One region of the Rhodococcus sp. 5G237 genome, then DNA from elsewhere that is predicted to be linked to it. Evidence: riboswitches for the same ligand, from Rfam matches in the RefSeq annotation. Region 1 holds a riboswitch; the other holds the start of a gene.
The links. Region 1 has a riboswitch for S-adenosylmethionine ahead of ACWPOC_RS03410 (aminotransferase class V-fold PLP-dependent enzyme). Riboswitches for the same ligand answer to the same signal wherever they lie in the genome.
Positions count from the first base shown of each region.

Region 2: linked by a shared signal. The riboswitch ahead of metX (homoserine O-acetyltransferase MetX) and the one ahead of ACWPOC_RS03410 (aminotransferase class V-fold PLP-dependent enzyme) in region 1 are both predicted to bind S-adenosylmethionine.

Region 1 is NZ_JBSNCD010000002.1:17,041-22,332, forward strand. Features, by position in the region: gene ACWPOC_RS03405 (Pls/PosA family non-ribosomal peptide synthetase) at 1-1,574, opposite strand, end outside; SAM riboswitch class IV at 1,740-1,857, shown strand; gene ACWPOC_RS03410 (aminotransferase class V-fold PLP-dependent enzyme) at 1,926-3,239, shown strand; gene ACWPOC_RS03415 (hypothetical protein) at 3,447-4,079, shown strand; gene ACWPOC_RS03420 (winged helix-turn-helix domain-containing protein) at 4,141-4,671, opposite strand; gene ACWPOC_RS03425 (YbaK/EbsC family protein) at 4,891-5,292, opposite strand, start outside.
Region 2 is NZ_JBSNCD010000008.1:132,546-137,837, forward strand. Features, by position in the region: gene ACWPOC_RS19725 (wax ester/triacylglycerol synthase domain-containing protein) at 1-174, shown strand, start outside; gene ACWPOC_RS19730 (bifunctional methylenetetrahydrofolate dehydrogenase/methenyltetrahydrofolate cyclohydrolase) at 180-1,034, shown strand; gene ACWPOC_RS19735 (DUF3017 domain-containing protein) at 1,061-1,345, shown strand; gene metX (homoserine O-acetyltransferase MetX) at 1,342-2,469, opposite strand; SAM riboswitch class IV at 2,604-2,715, opposite strand; gene ACWPOC_RS19745 (NADP-dependent isocitrate dehydrogenase) at 2,985-4,202, shown strand; gene ACWPOC_RS19750 (hypothetical protein) at 4,348-5,292, shown strand, end outside.

The sequences.
Region 1 (5,292 bases):
TCGGTCCACAGTTCGGCGACCCATTCGGCGGTGGGATCGAGACCGAGTGCTTCCACCGAGTCGGCATCGGCGCCGGGCAGCGGCCACGGCAGGGCGTTGCGGTCGACCTTGCCGGACGTGCGGGTGGGCAGTTCGTCGACGAGCGCGAGTCGCGGGACGAGCGCGGCCGGGAGTTGTTCGGACAGCAGGTCGTGGGCCGACGCGATGTCGAAGTCCGGATCGGTGGAGGCGATGTATCCCACGAGGATCGAATGCCCCGCGACCGTCTTGCGGACCGCGCACGCGCCGCCCGCCACACCGGGCAGGTTCTGCAGCGCGTTGTCGACCTCGCCGAGTTCGATGCGGCGGCCACCGATCTTGACCTGGTCGTCGGCGCGCCCCTGGAACAGCAGGCCGGCGCGGTCGAGCGTCACGAGATCACCGCTGCGGTAGGCGCGGTCCCAGCCGAGAGTGGGCATGGGAGCGTACTTCTCGGCGTCCTTCGCCGGATCGAGGTAGCGCGCGAGACCGACACCGCCGATGACGAGTTCACCGGTCGCGCCCTCCTCGACGGGGTTGCCGTCGGCGTCCACGACGGCGAGATCCCATCCGTCGAGGGGCAGGCCGATGCGGACCGGTCCGGTGCCGTCCATCAGCGACGCGCAGGCCACGACGGTCGCCTCGGTGGGTCCGTAGGTGTTCCACACCTCGCGTCCCGGAACGGCGAGACGTTCGACGAGATCGGGTGGGCAGGCCTCGCCCCCGAAGATGAGCAGACGCACCGCCTCGAGGGCTTCGGCCGGCCACATCGCCGCGAGGGTGGGCACCGTGGAGACGACGTTGATGTTGCGCGAGACGAGCCACGGCCCGAGATCCATGCCGGAGCGGACCAGCGCGCGGGGCGCCGGAACCAGACAGGCGCCGTGCCGCCACGCGAGCCACATCTCCTCGCACGAGGCGTCGAACGCTACCGACAGGCCGGCCAGGACCCGGTCGCCGGGACCGAGCGGCGCCCCCTGGCAGAACATCCGTGCTTCCGCGTCGACGAAGGCCGCCGCGTTGCGGTGGGTGACGGCGACACCCTTCGGTGTCCCGGTCGAACCGGAGGTGAAGATGATCCACGCGTCGTCGTCGAGGTTCGGACCCCGTACCACCGGGGTGCCCGACGGTGCGGCCGTGCCCGGTCCGATGCCCTCGTCGGTGACGATGGCGGTGACCTGCGCTTCCGAGAACACGAGTTCGGCCCGCTCGTCGGGATCGTCGGCGTCGACGGGGACGTACGCGGCGCCCGCGGCGAGAATGGAGAGAATCGTCACATACAGGTCGCTGCGCCCGGAGGTCATGCGCACCCCGACCCTGTCGCCGGCCCCGACACCCGCGTCGTTCAGCGCATACGCACCCGCGATCACCGCCTCGGCCAGTTCGGCGTATTCGAGGACCGTCGAGCCGTCGTCGATCGCGGGGGCGTCGGGATGTGCTTCGGCAGTGCTCCGCAGCAGGTCGACGAGGGTGCGGGCGGGTGGAGCGTGCGACGCGCGGAGGAACTCGTCCGGGATGGGGGACCGGCCGACGGGGGTCGAGGTTATGGCTGGCAACTCCGCGGGTCCTTCTGCTCGATGGTGCTTCCGGTTATCTCACGTCCGGGTGGACGGCAGGTGAACGTTCGGCGCGCAGAACGCGTGTCGGCGTCGTGCGGTGCCGGGCGACGCGGAGCGGTGCGGGGTTGACACGGCTCGGTCGTCCTGCCATTCTCTTCGCCAGGTCATGAGTACCAGCGTCAAGCCCCGGCTAGCTGGTCGGCAACCCTCCAACCGCGGTGGGGTGCTCCGGGTGACGACCGGGCCGTGAATCCACTACCGGACACGGCAAGCGCGGACTCCGCCGGCGACGAGAATTCTCCGTCGTAGGCGTCACCGGCGGGTCCCCGAGTACACGAGGGATTTGTCATGACTGCTGTAGCCGCCACCACCTGCATCGCTCCGTTCGCCACCGTTTCCGGCTGTGACGTGCAGGTTCCGCTCGTCCAGGGTGGTACCTGCACCTACGCGAACTTCGACTACGCGGCGAGCGCACCGGCGCTGTCCGCCGTCACCGACCGCATCACGGAGCTGCTGCCCTTCTACGCGAGCGTGCACCGCGGCGCCGGATACGCCTCGCGGATCAGCACCACCGCCTACGAGGACGCCCGCACGTCCGTCTCGCGCTTCGTCGGCGCGGCCGACGACCAGGTCGTCGTCTTCACGCGCAACACCACCGATTCGCTGAACCTGCTCGCGAGTGCGGTGCCCGGCGATGTCGTCGTGCTCGACATCGAGCATCACGCGAATCTGCTGCCCTGGAAGAATTCTCGCATCGTCGAGGCCGCGGACACCGTCTCCGAGACGGTGTGGCGCCTCGCGGTCGAACTCCAGCGCGCCCCCGCGGCCCTGCTCGCCGTCACCGGTGCTTCCAACGTCACCGGTGAGGTCCTGCCGATCGCCGAACTCGCCGAGCTCGCACACGCTTCCGGCGCCCGGATCCTCGTCGACGGTGCGCAGCTCGTGCCCCACCGCCGTGTCGATCTCGCCGAGCTCGGTGTGGACTACCTCGCGTTCTCCGGCCACAAGCTGTACGCGCCGTTCGGTGCGGGAGCGCTCGTCGGCCGCCGAGACTGGCTCGACGCCGCCGAGCCGTATCTCGCCGGTGGCGGCGCGGTGCGCGAGGTGCGCCTCGATCACACCGAATGGGCCTGCGCCCCTGCACGTCACGAGGCCGGCACCCCCAACGTGCTCGGTGTCGCCGCTCTTGCCGCCGCGTGCGATGCGCTCGCCGGTTTCGACTCCGACGCGGTGACCCGTCACGAGGAGGCCCTGTGCGCCCTGCTCGTCGACGGTCTGCAGACCATCGACGGTGTGGAAGTGCTTCGGCTGTGGAACGATTCGGCCGACAGCGTCGGCATCGTCACCTTCACGGTCGACGGTTACGAGCCCGGCCACGTCGCCTCCTATCTGTCCGCCGAGCACGGCATCGGCGTCCGTGACGGACGTTTCTGCGCCCACCCGCTGCTCGCGCGGGTCGGTCGCGCCGGCGGTGCCGTCCGGGCGTCGCTCGGGCTCGGCAGCTCGTCCGCTGACGTCGAGCGGCTCCTCGGAGCGCTCCGGTCGCTGGTCGAGAGCGGGCCGACGTGGGTGCACGCGAAGACCGACGGCGTGTGGAATCCCTCGCCGGAGACGCGTCCCGGTCTCGGGGCGACCGATGGCGACGCATCTCCGTGCGTCTAGCGGTCGACAATTCCCCACAGGATAAGTAGGGTAATTCGCATGGAACGGACGAGGGCGATCGCTGCGGCACGCTGGTGCCGTCGCCATGTCGACCTCTGCCGTACGGCATCGGGAATCTGTCCGGACTGAAGGTCTTCTCCTCACAGTCTTCCGGCTCACAGGCCGATCCCTCCGTGCCGCTCCGCGGCCCGTACCGAGAGGCACCCCATGTCCGTCGCATCCACCGTCACCCCTGGATCCGCAGATCCGGCCACCGCAGACCCGGCCGTCGTCGAGTCCGAAACCGTCCGGCCGTTGCGTGTCGCCGTCGAACTCGCCGGTCACTCCGGGCCCGACTACTGGGCCGACCTGACCCTGGGGCGTGCCGGCGACCCGCCGCTCGACCTCAGCGCCGATGCATCCAACGTCGTGCGGGTGCGTGCCGCCGACCTGCGTGAGGCCGGGAAACTGCGCGACCGCATCCGCGCGGAGGCCGCCGGGGAGGGGCGCGATCCCGATTCGGTCACGGTGCTCGTCGACGTCGAGGTCGTCCTCGCCTCCGATGCCCGCACCGCCCGCACCCGGCGCACCCGCCCGGAATCGACTCGCGGGGAGGCCGGCACGCTGTCTTATGTCGGAACGCCGCACGGTCTCGCCGGGTTGATCGCCGACATCCATGCCGTGCAGGTCGCCGACGGCGTCACGCTGATCCCGCTCGCCGCGCCGTTCACCGTCGAGCATCTCGTCGACGGAACGCTGCCGTGGCTGGAGTCGCGCGGCCTCATCGAGGTCTCACCGACCGTCGTCGAGGTCCTGCGCCGGTTCGGCGAAGGTGCCCAGGCGTCCGTGCGCGCTTCCTGACATCGGTCGGTATCACGAAGGAGGGGCAGGTGTTCGACTCCTGCCCCTCCTTCGCATGCGTTCACGCCGTGCGGCGGTCGAGTACTTCGACGACGTGCACGCGCGGATCGGGATCGAACCGGTAACCCGAACCACGCACGGTCGTGATGATGTTGCCGAAACGTCCCAGCTTGGAACGGATCCGGGAGACGTGGACGTCGACACTGCGGTTGCCGCGGTCGGTGTCGACGTCGTCGTTCTCGGAGTAACCGGCGCCGAGCGGCCGCAGCGCCGCGCGGGACACCACGACGCGGGGCCGGCGAACCAGATGCGCGAGGATCTCGAACTCGCTGTGACTCAACTCGACCCGCTGATTGTCGAGCACCAGTTCGCGGGCCGGCAGATCGATCACCAGAGGGGTCGGGCCGGGACTGAGGAGGGTGTGGGTGCGCGCACCCGGGAGCAGATCGAGCGCGGTCTCCCGCAGGGCGTCGGCAAGGGCTGCGAGATCGCCCGCCGATCCGGCGTTCGTGTCCGAGATCTGCACGATGAGAACGAGTTCGGGGGAATCGACCGAGCTGCCGGCCGGGTTCTCGATGGAGGACGTGGTCATGGAAGGGCTCCGCTGGTCGGAAGGTGAACGGCGCCGGGCAGGCAACTACCCGCAGCAGTGCGGCGCCGGGAAAGAGGAAGGGATGGTGCGGATCTCAGAACGCACAGAGGCACGAGCGGGTACGGCACAGGTCGACATGCCTGCGGCTCCACGCTCGGACTGTCACGACGGAGAGTGTACCCGGGTGGAGATGCCGGCGGTACCGGTAGGTGGACGGTCTCAGTCCACGTCGACGTCGATCGCTGCGGTGATGCGCATGAGCTCCGAATAGACGGTCCGGAACAGTGTGTTCGGGCACCCACCCGATGCCCACAGATCCGGATAGTGCTGCAGCGCACGGTCGATGTAGGTGGGCAGGTTCGTGGGGTGACCGAGCGGTGCGACGCCACCGAGTGGCTGACCCGTGACCTCCGTGACCAGATCGGGGGAGGCCGGCACGAGTTCGCCGCCGAGACGCTCGCCGGTCCGTTCGACCGACACGCGGTGCGCGCCGGACACGAGCAACAGGATCGGGTCGTCGTCGAGCAGGAAGACGAGCGACTTCACGATCGCGCCCACCTCCACACCCACCGCGGCAGCGGCCTGCTCGGCGGTGTGCACGGTCTCCGGCTGCTGGACGAT
Region 2 (5,292 bases), on a different contig from region 1:
GTTCTCACCTTGTCTTTTCTGGTATCGGACTCCTGCATGCCCGACCCCGGGCAGTACGAGCGGTATCTCGCCGAGGCCTTTGCGGAACTGTCCCGGGACTGCCTGCCTCCGGGCGCCCGGACGGTTTCCGGTACCGGCCGCGATTCGACGCCGGACGGGCGCCTGGAAGAATGAACGACGTGACTGCGACGATCCTGGACGGCAAAGCAACCCGCGACGAAATCTTCGAGGACCTGAAGGTCCGCGTGGATGCGCTGAAGGCCAAGGGCGTCACGCCCGGCCTCGGCACGATCCTCGTCGGCGACGATCCGGGATCCGCGGCCTATGTGCGCGGCAAGCACAACGACTGCGCGAAGGTCGGCATCACGTCGATCCGCAAGGATCTGCCCGCCGACATCACCCAGGAGCAGCTGTTCGAGGCGATAGACGAGCTCAACGCCGATCCCGCCTGCACCGGCTACATCGTGCAGCTCCCGCTGCCGAAGCATCTCGACGAGAACGCGGCGCTCGAGCGCATGGATCCGGGCAAGGACGCCGACGGACTGCACCCGGTCAACCTCGGCCGGCTCGTGCTCGGCAAGGAGGCTCCGCTGCCCTGCACGCCGCGCGGCATCATCCACCTGCTGCGCCGCTACGACGTGGAGATCGCCGGCGCGCACGTGGTGGTGGTCGGTCGTGGCGTCACCGTCGGTCGCCCGATCGGTCTGCTGCTGACCCGTCGTTCGGAGAACGCGACGGTCACCCTCTGCCACACCGGCACCCGTGATCTCGCTGCAGAGGTGCGTCGCGCCGACATCATCGTCGCAGCCGCAGGTGTTCCCGGCCTGGTGACGGCGGACATGGTCAAGCCCGGCGCCGCGGTGCTGGACGTGGGTGTCTCCCGCACTGAGGACGGACTGCGCGGCGACGTCGCCGCCGACGTGCGCGAGGTCGCGGGCTTCGTGTCCCCGAACCCCGGTGGCGTCGGACCGCTGACCCGCGCCTTCCTTCTGACCAACGTCGTGGAGCGGGCCGAGCAGCTCGCGTCCCGATAAGCGGGTCGACGACCCCGGGAGACGAGATGGCTCAGGCTCTGCGATTCACGCGTCTGAACCTGCCGCTGCTCGCGGTCACCCTGGTGATCGCGGCAGCGGTGATCCTGGTGATCGCCGACCGGTGGCGACGCGGAGCGTTCGTCTTCGGCGGCGCCACCATCCTCGCCGGCCTGTTCCGCTGGGCTCTCGACGAGGACAAGGTCGGTGTCCTCGCGGTACGCGGCAAGACGTTCGATGTCGTCTCGATGATGGTCGTCGGCGGAATCGTCGTGGCGCTCGCCGCGTCGATCGACCCGCTGGGAACCGACTAGCCCTCGGCGAGCTTCATCAGTTCGACGAGGAGCTTCGCGACCTCGTCGGCCTCGGTGAGGAATCCGTCGTGCCCGTCGCGGGAGACGAGCACACGCAGGTCGCCCGATCCCGGGAGCAGATCCGCGATCTCCTGCTGCAGGCGCAGCGGATACAGCCGGTCGGAGTCGACGCCGGCGACGATCGTCGGGACCGGGGTGGACGCGAGTGCGGCCTCGACGCCGCCGCGTCCGCGCCCGACGTCGTGCCGGTTCATCACGTCGGACAACACCACATAGGTACCGGGATCGAAGCGCGCGACGAGCTTGCGCGCCTGGTGCTCGAGATAGCTCTGCACGGCGTACCGGCCGCCGCGCCACGGGTCCTCGTCGTCCTGGGGGAGATTCCCGAAGCGCGTGTCGAGTTCGAGTTCGGTCCGGTAGGTGAGGTGCGCGATGGTCCGGGCGATGGCGAGCCCGGCTTCGGGACGCCGCCCCGTGCCGTAGTAGTCGCCGCCCTGCCAGTCGGGGTCGGCCGTGATGGCCGCCATCTGCGCGCTCTGGGTGCCGATCTGGTCGGCGGTCGCGCGGGCACCGGTGGCGAGGACGAGCGACGCCCGCACCCGCTCCGGGTACGCGATGATCCACTCGAGGGTGCGCATGCCGCCCATCGATCCGCCGGTCACGGCGGCGAGGACGTCGATACCGAGCTTGTCGAGCAGCGCCACCTCGGCCGCCACCTGGTCGCGCACGGTGATCAGCGGGAAGCGGGATCCCCAGGCCTTGCCGTCGGGTGCGGTGCTGCCGGGGCCGGTGGAGCCGCGGCACCCGCCGAGGATGTTCGTCGAGACCACGCACCAGCGATCGGTGTCGATCGGAGCGCCCGGGCCGACCATGCCCGACCACCAACCGGGGGACGGATGGTCCGGTCCGGCGGGGCCGGTGACGTGCGAGTCGCCGGTGAGGGCGTGTTCGACGAGCACCACGTTGTCGCGGGCGGGGGACAGTTCGCCCCACCTCTGCACGGCGATCGTGACGTTCGGCAGCGTCTCGCCGCTCTCGAGCGCGAGATCGCCGATGTCGATGGTGTCGAGGCGTCCGTCCGACGGGGGCAGTTCGACGCGACGCCGCTCGGTGCCCGCCGTCAAGAGATGACCGCCTCGAGGCTCGCGGTGGGCTGGCAGCGCCGGCTGCGGATGTCGGTCATCGTGTCCTTCCGGCGGTGATGGGAGGTGTGATCGTGGCTTGCGTGCGACAGCACATCATCATCTCAGTCCTCCCGACAACAGGCTTGTCGGTGGGGTTCCACCGACCGTGTCATCACCCGGAGCACCCCACCCCGGTCGGAGGGTTGCCGGCCAGCAAGCCGGGGCTTGACGCTGGCACTCATGACTTTCCCGGCAGTCTAGCGACTCTCCGTCGCAGGGTCCTATGCACCCTCTGAACATCCCTGACCAGCAGGAAAGTTACCGGTCGGTAGGGCGTGGGGGTGGGACGAGGCGCTTTGCGGTCATCGGCAATAGCAGTACGCTTGTCATGTTTGGCCGCGGTCCAGGACGTGGACACGGCCATGCTCGCTGCTCGCGAGCCGACGGCGATCGCACCCACAAAGTGCGGTCGATTGGGGACCTACAGAAACGTCCTAGGAGGACACGAAGCGCATATGTCCAAGATCAAGGTTGAAGGTAAGGTCGTCGAACTCGACGGCGACGAGATGACCCGCATCATCTGGCAGTTCATCAAGGACAAGCTGATCCACCCGTACCTGGACGTGGATCTCGAGTACTACGACCTCGGCGTGGAACACCGCGACGCCACCGACGACCAGGTGACGGTCGACGCGGCGAACGCCATCAAGAAGCACAACGTCGGCGTCAAGTGCGCCACCATCACCCCCGACGAAGCGCGTGTCGAGGAATTCGGTCTGAAGAAGATGTGGCGGTCGCCCAACGGCACCATCCGTAACATCCTCGGCGGCACCATCTTCCGCGCGCCCATCATCATCTCGAACGTACCGCGTCTGGTGCCGGGCTGGACCAAGCCCGTCGTCGTCGGCCGTCACGCGTTCGGCGATCAGTACCGCGCCACCGACTTCAAGGTCGACCGCCCGGGCACCGTCACCATCACCTTCACGCCCGAGGACGGCAGCGAGCCGATCCAGCACGAGGTCTGCCGGATCCCCGAGGACGGCGGCGTCGTGATGGGTATGTACAACTACAAGAAGTCCATCCAGGACTTCGCGCGTGCATCCTTCTCCTACGGCCTGCAGCGCAACTACCCGGTCTACCTGTCGACCAAGAACACGATCCTGAAGGCCTACGACGGCATGTTCAAGGACGAGTTCCAGCGGATCTTCGACGAGGAGTTCAAGACCGAGTTCGAGGCCGCCGGTCTCACCTACGAGCACCGCCTCATCGACGACATGGTCGCATCGTCCCTCAAGTGGGAGGGCGGCTACGTCTGGGCCTGCAAGAACTACGACGGCGACGTCCAGTCCGACACCGTCGCGCAGGGCTACGGCTCGCTGGGTCTGATGACCTCCGTCCTGATGACCCCGGACGGCAAGACCGTCGAAGCGGAGGCCGCACACGGCACCGTCACCCGGCACTACCGTCAGCACCAGCAGGGCAAGCCGACGTCGACCAACCCGATCGCGTCGATCTTCGCCTGGACCCGCGGACTCGAGCACCGCGGCAAGCTGGACAACACCCCCGAGGTCATCGAGTTCGCGCAGCAGCTCGAGGACGTCGTCATCAAGACCGTCGAAGCCGGTCAGATGACCAAGGACCTCGCACTGCTCGTCGGCCCCGAGCAGGGCTGGCTGACCACCGAGGAGTTCCTCGCCGCACTCGACGAGAACCTGCAGAAGGCTCGCGCCTGATCTTCCGCTCCGTTCTCGACAGCATGTACACGGGACGCCCGAATCGGGCGTCCCGTGTCGTGTTTCCCGAGCACTCCCGGCACCGGCTACCGTTTCGTGTACCACTGTCAGTCGCATCACCGTAGGGCCCGGGAGGAGGACGGCCGTGACCACCACTGCCACCGACTCCGAAGGCCGCGGCGGAGCGCACGCCCGCCGACGGTTCTGGACGCGGGTGTGGATGCTGATGTTCGGCTCGGCGCTGGCCTACCTGCCGGTCGCCCTCGCCCCCAACCTGATCCATGCGATCGCCCGCCGCACCGACGAACTGGCCTACGACCGGTCCACGCCGGTGCGCAGCGGCGTGCTCACCACCCTCACGATGGGTGAGGCCGCCGCCGTCCTCGGGGTGCTCGCCGCCCTCGTCATTGCGCTCAATCTCATCGCGTGGTCGCTCGGCCCCGCCATCACCGCCGAGGGTTCGTCCCGATCGACCGAGGCGCTGCGCCTCGAACACCTCGAATTGTGCGGGTCGGTGTTCGGCGTCGGGGCGACGATGACCTTCGTCGCTGCGCTGCTCGACGGCCTCCCGCACTCCGTGGATCTGGCGGCGCTGCTGCTGTTCCCGGCGGTCTTCGTGATCGTGGTGCTCAGCCAGGATCTGTTCCTCGCGACCCAGCGCGGCGTCGGTGCCCGCCGTCGTCTGCGCCGGGAGGCGTCACTGCTGCGCCGACGCGAACTGCTCGCCACGGCGGCGAGGCTGCGACCGGACGACCCGCGGGTCGCCGGCCACCCCTTCGCGGCGCTCGCCATCGAACTCGCGGTCCTGGCCGTCGTCACGGTGGTGACGGGGCTCCTCATGATCGTGGTGTTCGACGACGAGTCGGGTTCCGGGCCCCTCCTGGACTCCTCGGACGTCGCTTTCGTGGTGGTCACGTCCGCGATCACGATGTTCACGGCTGTCGTCCTCGTGCTGTGGACGGTCCGCTGCTGGTTGCTCCGCCGATACGTCGGCGCGGTCCTGGCCGCGGCCCTGGGTGGCACCCTCTACGTCGTGGTCGGTGCGGGAATCGTGTGGGCGGCACTCGACGAGGACGCCGTCGCCGAGGCG